Linked DNA regions of Alkalilimnicola ehrlichii MLHE-1. The protein of the gene in region 2 interacts with the protein of the main gene of each other region in a pairwise test. Links are inferred from orthologs where the notes say so. Each region holds a gene or a part of one and is shown on either strand. Other genes may lie near its edges.

The links.
Region 1: the proteins of grxD (region 2) and MLG_RS11240 interact in binary tests that used the Escherichia coli proteins (3 or more experiments, as listed by UniProt). The link is inferred for Alkalilimnicola ehrlichii MLHE-1 from one-to-one orthologs.

Annotation. Positions count from the first base shown.
Region 1 is NC_008340.1:2,523,231-2,526,621, reverse strand. The notes cover bases 532-3,391. They hold MLG_RS11240 (BolA family protein), read left to right. Parts: upstream 532-1,770; coding sequence 1,771-2,013; downstream 2,014-3,391. Other genes in these bases: hisG (ATP phosphoribosyltransferase), read left to right, coding at 3,305-3,391; murA (UDP-N-acetylglucosamine 1-carboxyvinyltransferase), read left to right, coding at 2,018-3,274; MLG_RS11245 (STAS domain-containing protein), read left to right, coding at 1,321-1,650; MLG_RS11250 (MlaC/ttg2D family ABC transporter substrate-binding protein), read left to right, coding at 701-1,324; mlaD (outer membrane lipid asymmetry maintenance protein MlaD), read left to right, coding at 532-686. Also shown: lipid asymmetry maintenance ABC transporter permease subunit MlaE, read left to right, coding at 1-194; more of mlaD, read left to right, coding at 225-531. UniProt on the Escherichia coli protein: Involved in cell resistance against acid stress.
Region 2 is NC_008340.1:643,957-652,003, reverse strand. What follows is about bases 2,054-4,866. They hold grxD (Grx4 family monothiol glutaredoxin), read left to right. Parts: upstream 2,054-3,201; coding sequence 3,202-3,531; downstream 3,532-4,866. Other genes in these bases: MLG_RS03065 (porin), read right to left, coding at 3,719-4,783; der (ribosome biogenesis GTPase Der), read left to right, coding at 2,054-3,068. In the rest of the region: MLG_RS03085 (sirohydrochlorin chelatase), read left to right, coding at 1-526; pyrC (dihydroorotase), read left to right, coding at 572-1,603; more of der, read left to right, coding at 1,665-2,053; MLG_RS03060 (porin), read right to left, coding at 5,133-6,239; lgt (prolipoprotein diacylglyceryl transferase), read left to right, coding at 6,751-7,551. UniProt on the Escherichia coli protein: Monothiol glutaredoxin involved in the biogenesis of iron-sulfur clusters.

The DNA of each region.
Region 1 (3,391 bases), 1.9 Mb from region 2 along the record:
GCGACGATGTGCTGAACGGGGTCATCAAGAGTGTGGTCTTCGGCATTGTGGTGGGCTGGATCGCCCTCTACAAAGGTTATGAGGCCGTGCCCACTTCCGAGGGTGTGAGCCGGGCCACCACCCACGGCGTGGTGCACGCCTCGCTGGCCGTACTGGGGCTGGACTTCCTGCTCACCGCCCTGATGTTCGACTGATAACAACCGACCGACGATCCGGGATCAATAATGCAATCGACGCGAACCATGGAGCTTTGGGTAGGGGTGTTTGTGGCCCTAGGGCTGGGAGCGATGTTCCTGCTGGCGCTGGAGGTCAGTGGCCTGGCGGAGTTCCGGGATCGCCCCAGTTACGAGGTCACCGCCCACTTCGATAACGTCGGCGGGCTGCGCGAGAAGGCGCCGGTGAACATGGCCGGGGTGCGGGTCGGCCAGGTCAAGGCCATCGAGCTGGATGCACAGAGTTACCGGGCCCGGGTCGTGTTGGGGCTGGATAGCCGTTTCGACCGGATCCCCGCCGACAGCACGGCCGCGATCTATACCTCCGGGCTGCTCGGTGAGCAATACGTGAGCCTGGATCCGGGCTGGGAGGAGGACTACCTCGCCGCCGGCGACCAGATCACCAGCACCCAGTCCGCCGTGGTGCTGGAACGCATCCTCGGGCAATTCCTCTACAGCCTGGGCGACGATTGAACGGGAGACCCATTATGCGTGTGTTCAAATCCCTATTGACGGCCCTGGTGCTGCTGGTCTGGACCCTGCCGGCCCTGGCTGACGCGCCACCGGGCCCCCGCCAGGTGGTGGAGCAGGTGACCCAGGATGTGTTGGATCTGCTGGAGGAGCAGGCCGACGAGCTGCTCGAGGATCGCGTGGCGCTGTACGAGGCCTTAGAGCCCATCGTCGGCCCCCATGTGGCGGTGGAGCGGGTGGCGGAACTGATCCTGGGGCCGCACTGGCGGCGGGCGGAGCCGGAGCTGCAGGCGCGCTTCGTCACCGCCTTCCAGCGCAGTCTGGTGCGCACCTACGGCAGCACCATCGGCGAGTACCGTGGCCTGGAGGTGCGTGTTCTCGGCGTCCGTCGCGATCCCGCCCGGGAGAACGTGGCCCAGGTGGGCATGGACATCCACACCGGCAGCGGCAGCCCGGCGCGGGTGATCTACGAGATGGAGCGCCAGGACGATGGTCATTGGCGGCTGATCAACCTCACCGCCGAGGGCATCAGCCTGGTGCAGAACTACCGCGAGGATTTCCGCAGCCGGCTGCGCGACCGCACCCTGGAGGAGGAGGTCGCCCGGATGGAGGCGCGTAACGAGGAGGCCGGGCTGGAATGAGTCGGGCCGGAGGGAAGCAGGCGCAGCTGGAATCGACCGGGGAGGCCGGGCGCTTCCAGCTCAGCGGTGATCTGAGCTTCGAGACCGTGCCCGGCCTCTGGGCCGAGGCGGAGCGCCTCTTCCGCGGCAGCGGCGATGTGGAGCTGGACTTGGGCGCGGTGGCCCGCACCGACAGCGCCGGTCTGGCCTTGCTGGTGGCCCTGACCCGCCGCGCCGCCCAGCATGACCAGGCCATCCGTTTCTGCCATTTCCCGGAACAACTGCGCGCCATGGCGCGGCTCAGCGGCCTGGCGGATTTCCTGCAGCTGGCCCCGGAGAAGGCCTAGCGCCCCGTTGCCGGCGGTCGGGGCGTCGGGTTTCTGCCTGACGGCCTGCTCGCGTTATACTGCCGGGCTTCCTGGCGGTGTGCCGCCGAACCGATAGTCCCGAACGGGGTTGGAGATATGATGGAACCGAGCGAAGTCGAGCGTCTGATAACCGACGGCCTGCAGGTGGAGAACATCTCCGTGGCGGGGGACGGGCAGCACTTCGAGGCCCGCATTGTCAGCCCGGAGTTCGCCGACAAGAGCCCGCTGCAGCGCCAGCGCCTGGTCAATGCCGTCCTCAAGGAGCACTTTGACAGCGGCCGGCTGCATGCCCTGGCCATGCAGACCCTGACTCCCGAGGAAGCCGCCCGGCAGGACACCTGAGCCCATGGAGCGACTGCTGATCCGCGGTGGGCGGCGCCTGGAGGGCGAGATCCGCATCTCCGGCGCAAAAAACGCGGCCCTGCCCATTATGGCCGCCACCCTGCTTGCCGACGGCCCGATGACCGTCGGCAACATCCCGCACCTGCACGACATCACCACCACCATGGAGCTCCTCGGGCGCATGGGGGTGGGGCTCACCGTGGATGAACGCATGCGGGTGGAGGCCGACCCGCGCAGCCTGCATAGCTGTCACGCCCCCTATGAGCTGGTGAAGACCATGCGTGCCAGTATCCTGGTGCTGGGGCCGTTGCTGGCCCGCTACGGTGAGGCGCAGGTCTCGCTGCCGGGCGGCTGCGCCATCGGCTCGCGGCCGGTGAACCTGCACGTGGAGGGGCTGCGTGCGATGGGGGCGGAGCTGACGGTGGAGGAGGGTTATATCAAGGCCCGCTGCGACCGGCTGCGCGGGGCGCGCATCGTGTTGGAGCTGGTCACCGTCACCGGGACCGAGAACCTGATGATGGCCGCCGCCCTGGCCGAGGGCACCACGGTGATCGAGAATGCGGCGCGGGAGCCCGAGGTGGTGGACCTGGCCGATTGTCTGAACGCCATGGGCGCGAAGATCCAGGGCGCGGGCACCGATACCCTGACCATCGAGGGCGTGGAGCGGCTCAACGGCATCCATTACGACGTGCTGCCCGACCGCATCGAGTCCGGCACCTACCTGATCGCCGCCGCCATCACCGGCGGTCGGATCAAGCTCAAGGACACCGCCCCGAAGCTGCTGGACGCGGTGCTGGTCAAGCTGGAGGAGGCCGGGGCGCGGATCGAGACCGGCCCCGACTGGATCAGTCTGGAGATGGAGGGCAGGCCCCGGTCGGTCTCCGTGCGCACCGCACCGTACCCCGGCTTTCCCACCGACATGCAGGCCCAATTCTGCGCCCTGGACTGCATCGCCGAGGGTACCGGCACCATCACCGAGACGGTGTTCGAGAACCGTTTCATGCACTGCCTGGAGATGCAGCGCATGGGCGCGGATATCCGCATCGAGGGCAACACCGCCATTCTGCGCGGTGTGCCGGCGCTCAAGGGCGCCCCGGTGATGGCCACCGATCTGCGCGCCTCGGCCAGCCTGGTGCTGGCCGGCCTCGTGGCCCGGGGCGAGACCCGGGTGGACCGGATCTACCACATCGACCGCGGCTACGAGTGCATCGAAGAAAAACTGGCGCAATTGGGCGCCGACATCCGCCGGGTACCGGCCTGACCGGGACCGAACAAGCTGGACGCAACCACCATGTCCGACGCCGAGACCCTGACGCTGGCCCTCTCCAAGGGCCGCATCCTGGATGACACGCTGCCGTTGCTGGCCGACTGCGGTATC
Region 2 (8,047 bases):
GGTGGCCCCGCCGCTGGTGACGCCGGAGCGCGGCCACGACCCACGCCTTGCCCACATCCTGGCGGAATCGGTCCAGGCGGTGGACCACGACCCCGCCACCCGCGTCATCCTGGTGGACCACGGCAGCCCGGCGCCGGAGGTCGCCCAGGTCCGCAACTACGTGGCCGGACAGCTCAGCATCCTGTTGCAGGGGCGAGTCGCCGGGGTGGTGCCCGCCTCCATGGAGCGCCGGCCGGGGGAGGCCCACCGGTTCAACGAGCCGCTGCTGGAGACGCTGCTCGCTCGGCCGCCGTTCAACCACGGCCGGGTAGTGATCGCCATGATGTTCCTGCAGCCCGGCCGACATGCCGGCCCGGACGGCGACGTCGCCCGCATCTGCGCCGAGGCCGAGGCCCGGCACCCGGCGCTGAAGACGGTGATGACGCCCCTGGTCGGGGCGCACCCGTTGCTGCCGGAGATCCTGGCCGACCGGCTGGCGGTCATCCATCCGCCGCCCGCAGCACCTGACGCCACCCCGCCACCCTAGTATCATTGGCGCCCGTTTCCAGGGCCATTTGACGAGGATTCCGCCGTGCAACGCATCACCCTGACCCGCCCGGATGACTGGCACCTGCACCTGCGCGACGGCGAGCAGCTGGCCACCGTGCTGCCCCACACCGCGACGGTGTTCGGCCGGGCGATTATCATGCCCAACCTGAAACCGCCGGTGACCACGGTGGACCAGGCCGCCGCCTACCGCGAGCGCATCCTGGCGGCACTGCCCGCCGGCGCGCACTTCGAGCCGCTGATGACCCTGTACCTGACCGACAACACGCCGCCCGCGGAGATCGAGAAGGCGGCGGCCAGCGGCTTCGTGCACGCGGTCAAGCTCTACCCGGCCGGCGCCACCACCAACTCCGACGCCGGGGTCACCGACCTGGCCCGCTGCGAGGAGACCCTGGCCGCCATGGCCGAGCGGGGCCTGCCGCTGTGCGTGCACGGCGAGGTCACCCGCGACGAGGTGGACATCTTCGATCGCGAGGCGCACTTCATCGACGAGGTGCTCGACCCGCTGGTGCAGCGCCACAGCCGGCTGCGGGTGGTCTTCGAACACATCACCACCCAGGCGGCGGTGGACTACCTGCGCCAGGCCCCCGACCGGGTCGGCGCCACCCTCACCGTCCAGCACCTGATGGCCAACCGCAACCACATGCTGGTGGGCGGCGTGCGCCCGCACTACTACTGCCTGCCCATCCTCAAGCGCGAGCGCGACCGCCAGGCGCTGGTGGAAGCGGCCACCTCCGGCCACCCGCGCTTCTTCCTCGGCACCGACAGCGCCCCCCACCCCAAGGGCGCCAAGGAGTCGGCCTGCGGCTGCGCCGGCGTCTACAGCGCCCACGCCGCCCTGCCCTTCTACGCCGAGATCTTCGAGGCCGCCGGCGCCCTGGACCGGCTGGAGGGCTTTGCCAGCCACCACGGGGCCGACTTCTACGGCCTGCCGCGCAACCGCGACAGCGTCACCCTGGAGCGGGCCGCCACCCCCATTCCGGAGGCCTTCCCCATGGGCGACGACACCCTGGTGCCCTTCCGGGCCGGCGGCGAGGTGGCCTGGCGGGTCGTCTGACTCGCCGCTGCATCTGGTATTCTTGCCCTCCCGCAACGGCACGTGACCGCGTAGAGACACCATGGACCCTGTGATCGCCCTGGTGGGCCGCCCCAACGTGGGCAAATCCACCCTGTTCAACCAGCTCACCCGCAGCCGTGACGCCCTGGTGGCCGACCACCCCGGCCTCACCCGCGACCGGCAATACGGCGTGGGCAAGGTGGGCGAGCGCCCCTACATCGTGGTGGACACCGGCGGGCTGGGCGACGACCCGGAGGGGGTCGAGCAAGGCATGCACCAACAGGCCTTGGCCGCCATCGAGGAGGCCGACGCCATCCTGTTCCTGGTGGACGGGCGCAGTGGCCCAACCGCCGCCGACGAGGAACTGGCCGCCCATCTCCGCCGCCAGGGCAAACCGGTCTGGCTGGTGGTCAACAAGACCGACGGTGTGGACCATCGGCTGGCCACCGCGGAGTTCCACGCCCTGGGCCTAGGCGAGCCGCTGCCCATCGCCGCGGCCCACGGCCGCGGCATCGCCGGGCTGATGGACCACGTGCTGGCCGGCCTGCCCGAGGGCTTCACCTCCGCTCACGCGGCCCTCCAGGTGGAGGAGGCCGAGGGCGCCACCCGCATCGCCATCGTCGGCCGGCCCAACGTGGGCAAGTCCACCCTGGTCAACCGGCTGCTGGGCGAGGAGCGGGTGCTGGTCTACGACATGCCGGGCACCACCCGCGACAGCGTCTTCATCCCGCTGGAGCGCGACGGCCGCCCCTACACCCTCATTGACACCGCGGGCATGCGCCGCCGCGCCCGGGTGCATGAGACGGTGGAGAAGTTCTCTGTCATCCAGACCCTAAAGGCCATGGAGGCGGCCCACGTGGTCATCCTGGTAATCGACGCCCGCGAAGGGGTCACCGATCAGGACACCCACCTCATTGGCCACGTGCTGGAGTCCGGCCGCGCCCTGGTGCTGGCCATCAACAAGTGGGACGGGCTCACCGCCGAGCAGCGCGAGGCGGTGAAGGCGGGGCTGGAGCGCAAGCTCACCTTCCTCAACTTTGCCCGCCGGCACTTCATCTCGGCCCTGCACGGCTCCGGCGTCGGCCTGCTGTTCGGCGCCGTGGACAAGGCCCTGGAGGCGGCCCGCCGCGACCTGCCCACCCCCATCCTCAACGAGATCCTGGCCGACGCCGTGGCCGCCCACGCCCCGCCGCTGGTCCAGGGCCGACGCATCAAGCTGCGCTACGCCCACCAGGGGGGCAAAAACCCGCCGGTCATCGTCATCCACGGCAACCAGGTGAAGAAACTGCCCGGCGCCTACAAACGCTATCTGGAGCACGTCTTCCGCGACGAGCTGGACCTCTACGGCACCCCGGTGCGGCTGGAGTTTCGCAGCGGCGAGAACCCCTACGAGGGCCGTCGCAATAAGCTCACCCCCCGCCAGCAGCGCCGGCGCAAGCGGCTAATGCGGATGGTCAAGCGCTGAGGGGAGTTAGCGGGGATGACAAAGTTGAGTGTTACACTTGGTTTTCGAGTGAGCCGCTGGGTTTTTACTCAGGCGGCTTGGGCTTAGAATCAGGCTAGGTCATACCATTCCCCAACGAGATAGGTTGAACAGCATGGATCAGGTGCAGGAAACCATCGCCAAGCAAGTCAAGGAAAACCCCATTCTGCTCTACATGAAGGGCTCTCCCCAGCAGCCGCAGTGCGGCTTCTCCATGCGCGCGGCGCAGGCGCTGGCCGGCTGCGGCAAGGAGTTCGCTTACGTGGACGTGCTGCAGGACGAGGCCATTCGCCAGGGGATCAAGGAGTTCGGCAACTGGCCGACCATCCCGCAGCTCTACCTCAACGGCGAGCTGGTGGGCGGCTGCGACATCATCATGGAGATGTACGAAAGCGGCGATCTGCAGAAGATGGTCGACCAGGCCGCGGAAAGCGCCAGCAACTGAGCCACACCTGGCCGCGCCGCACGCAGGGCGCGGCCCCGCCCTTCCCTTCCGTTCCCCTCAGGACGGTCACAGCACCGTCGCCAGTCATCACTGCAGGGCCTCGGAGCCTGAAACGAAGAACGCCCGCACTTAGGCGGGCGTTCTTCGTGGACGGTCCATGTCCCCGGCCCGTAGGCCGGCAGTGGCCTCAGAAGCTGTGGATCACACCCAGGGAGACCACCCAGGGGTTGTCACCGGCGGCGGGGCTGATGCCCTCGGGGCCGGCACCCTGGTAGTAGTCCACGTCGGTGGGCATCAGGGCCTGCTCACTCTTGTTGCGGGTCATGCCGGCGATGCCGTAGAGCGTGGTGCGGTCGGTGATGAAGTAATCCGCACCCAGGGCGTAGGTGGTGGCACCCTCGCGGCTGGCATCGGCGTCATAACGGCTGACCTGAGCCAGCAGCTCCACCTGCGGGCTGACCATGAAGCCCACGCCGGCGCCGTAGGCCTTGTCGTCCTCCATCACGTCACTGGAGCCGTAGTCCTGGTAGAAGGCGAAACCGCGCCAGACGTCGGTGATCTCGTAACCGAAGGTGGCCTGCCAGATCTTCAGCTTCAGGTCGTTGTAGCCCGGGTCGCCCGGCTCCAGCTCCGCCACGGCGTTGACCACGCCCTCGTTGGCCTGGAGATAGCCCAGGCTGGCGCTGATGGTGCCGCCCTCGACCTCGCCCTCGAAGCCCAGCTGACCGACAAAGCGGGAGCCCTTGTCGGTGCCCTGCTCCGGGCCGTACACAGCGGCGAAGGAGAAGCCGTTGAAGTCGGGGGTGACGTAGGCCAGTACGTTGGTGTGGCTGGTGGCCCCATCCAGACGGGCCATGGTGTGGACGCTGCCGACACGGTCGGCGAAGAGATCCAGCCCGTCCAGGGTGGCGAACAGCGGATCGTCCAGCATACCGCCGAGCACGGTACCAAAGCCGCCCTGCACACCGAGGAAGGACTCGGTGGTGCCGTCGAACAGACCATCACCGCCCGCGGTCAGGTTCACCTCGGTCTCGTACTGGAAGAAGCCGGTCAGGCCCATGCCCAGGTACTCCGAGCCGGTGATCCCGAGGGTGGAGAACCGGCTGGCCAGAAACTGGCTGCTGTCGGTCTTGTCGTCGGCGTGATCCACGGAGAGGTGGGCCTCACCATAGAGGTTCAGGTCGCCGGCCATGACGGCCAGCGGGGAGGCCATCAGGGCCGCCGCGGATACTGCAATGAAACGCTTTTTCATAGTGTCAGTCCTTGCCTGCTTGCCAGTGGAGACGCAGCGAGTGTTGCTAAAACACAACGGCCACCGTGTGTCTCACCTCACTGCTGAGGACTGTTTTAGGGGTTTTGGCAACAGACTGCAAGCATTTTTTTGCACCGCAACACGTGATCTGTTGCTTTTGCCCAACGATGGTGCTGATACCCACCCCGACCACGGCAGGCGCACCACTACAGTGCAACACCAAGGCACAGTGGCCACGAGGTGACCGGAGGAAACCGGTCAAAAAAAAGCGGCCACCCTCTCGGGTGGCCGCCTTTTCATGCCAGCCCGCGCAGCGCGGGCTGGCCTTCACACAACCGCTGGAGCGCGATCAGAAGTTGTGCTGCACACCGAAGGACACGCCCCACTGGTCGTCGCCCAGCGCAGGAGTGGTGCCCTCGTCACCAATGTTGTTGGTGCCGGAGCCGTGGCCGTAGTTGTGCATGATCCGCGCGACGTTGTCGTCGTTCTTGATCATGGCCCAGTTACCGTACACCTTGGTGCGGTCGGTCAGGTGGTGATCCACCGCCAGGGCGAACATGTCGGAGTCGGCGTTGGACCGGTCGGCGTCATAGAACATGACCTGGCCCTTCAGCTCGGTGCTCGGGGCAATGTAGAAGCCGGCGCCGATGCCGTAGACACGGTCATCGCCGTTGCCGTTGAACAGCAGATCGAAGGTGTCGCTGGAGCTGTAGTCCTGGTAGACACCCATGATGCGCCAGTTGCCGGCCTCCTTATACTCAGCGACCAGCTGCCAGACCTCGTGGGTCTCATCGACCTGAGCACCAGCCGCAGCGTTTACAACGCCCTCGTTGGCACGCAGGTAACCCAGGGCGACGAACAGGTTGCCGGCGCCGACCTGGCCGTTGAACTCAGGCTGGATCACGAAGCGGTCACCCTTGTCGGTGCCCTGGCGGGGGCCGTAGACGAAGGTGGCGTTGAAGCCTTCGAAGCTCGGGGTCACGTAGGCCAGCACGTTGTTGTGCCGCACGTTGTTGCCGGGCACGCCCAGGGTCACGGCGGTGCTCAGCAGGTTGTGGGCGTCGCCCAGCTGGTCGATCATGACGTTGGTGCGATCGACGGCGCTCTTGAGCGGACCGGACAGACGGCCACCCAGCAGGGTACCGAAGTCGCCGGTCAGACCCAGGTAGCTGTCACGGCCCTGGCCGAACAGGCCACTGCCACCGCCGTCAACAAGATCCACCGCGGTCTCGTACTGGAACAGACCGGTCAGCCCCATGCCCAGGTACTCGGAACCACGGACACCCAGACGGGAGCTGTTGCTCATCAGGTACTGGCTGGAATCGGTGTCGTCGTCCAGGTGGTCGACGGAGATGTGGGCGCGGCCGTAGATGTCCAGGTCGCCAGCAGCAGCAGTGGCGATGGCCAGCGGGGAGGCCATGGCCGCGGCGGCGGCAAAGGTGATGATCTTTTTCATGGGGCGTTTCTCCTCAGAAACTTAGCGGCGAATTTCGCTTCCCTCTCGGGTCTGTTGCTTTATTGCAACATTTCTTGGTGATGTCGCGTGGCAACGTCACGTGGGCCTTTTATACAACATGCCCCAGGGGTGTGCAAGCCCAAACACCCAAAAAATTAAGGCCCTGGCGTTGTTTTTTAACGACACTCGGCGGATTCACCCCGCTACGATTGCTGTTTTATCCGCGCAACACCCTGTTCGTGGCGGAAAAAGGGAAGACAACCAGCCACTAGAGCCCAAAACCTAACGCGCCCGCTGAAGAACCGGGCTGGGTGGACGCGCCCCCACCGTCACTGCGAGGAGGCGAAGCCGACGCGGCAGTCCACCGCCCTGAATCGCCACGGGCCTTCGGCCCTGGCGATGACGCGGGTGCGCCGTTCGTCGTTGATTCGGGCCCGGGCAGCGGCCGGCAGGGCTCGCGCGGGGTGCCATGGCCGTGCGGTGCGGCGGCCATAACGGGTATCATGCCCCCATGCTCACTTACCCCGATATCGACCCCGTCGCCATCCAGCTCGGTCCGCTGGCCGTTCACTGGTATGGCCTGATGTATGTCTTCGGCTTTGCCGCCGGCTGGTGGCTCGGCCGCCTGCGCGCCCGGCGGCCGCACTCCCCGCTGACCCCCGCCCAGGTGGACGATCTGGTCTTCTACATCGCCGTGGGGGTGGTGGTGGGGGGCAAGCTGGGCTACCACCTCTTCTACAACCTGGGGGGGCTTGCGGCCGATCCGCTCTCGCTATTGCGCCTCTGGGAGGGCGGCATGTCGTTCCACGGCGGCATGCTCGGGGTCTTTCTTGCCTGCTGGCTCTTCCAGCGCCGCCTCGGCTGCGGCTTTTTCCGCATGACCGACTTTGTCGCCCCGCTGATCCCGCCGGGCCTCGGCTTCGGCCGCATCGGCAACTTCATCAATGGCGAACTCTGGGGCGCGCCCAGCAACCTGCCCTGGGCCATGGTCTACCCGCCACTGGGCCCCGACCCCCGCCATCCTTCCCAGCTCTACCAGGCCCTGTTGGAGGGGCTGGTGCTGTTCCTCATCGTCTGGTGGTTCTCCCGCCGGCCGCGCCCGGCGATGGCGGTGAGCGGGGTCTTTCTGGTGGCCTACGGCAGTTTCCGCTTCCTGGTGGAGTTCGTGCGCCTCCCGGACGAGCACATCGGTTACCTGGCCTTCGGCTGGGTGACCATGGGGCAGGTCCTGTCGCTGCCGATGATCCTGGGCGGGGGCGTGCTGCTGGCATTGGCCTACCGGGGCGCGCGGAGACAAGCGGCACCGAATTGATCCGGCGGCCTGATCCGCATTCGGGCCATCCGCCGCCAGCGCATACGAAAAAGCCCGGCCGAGGGCATCGGCCGGGCTTTCCGGGAGTGGTGGGCCGTCAAGGACTCGAACCTTGAACCTACTGATTAAGAGTCAGCTGCTCTACCAATTGAGCTAACGGCCCTGAAGATGGGGTGAGCGATGGGATTTGAACCCACGACCGCCGGAGCCACAATCCGGAGCTCTACCAACTGAGCTACGCCCACCATAATGCTTACACAACGCTGCCTGCGGGGCCGGAACTGGCGCGCCCGGCAGGACTCGAACCTGCAACCGTCGGCTTAGAAGGCCGATGCTCTATCCGATTGAGCTACGGGCGCTTGTGTTGCCCTGGCCCAGCCGACTCGGCCCTGCCTGTTCGCAGGATTTGGTCGGGGTGGAGGGATTTGAACCCCCGACTTCCTGCTCCCAAAGCAGGAGCGCTACCAGACTGCGCTACACCCCGTTGCAATACCCG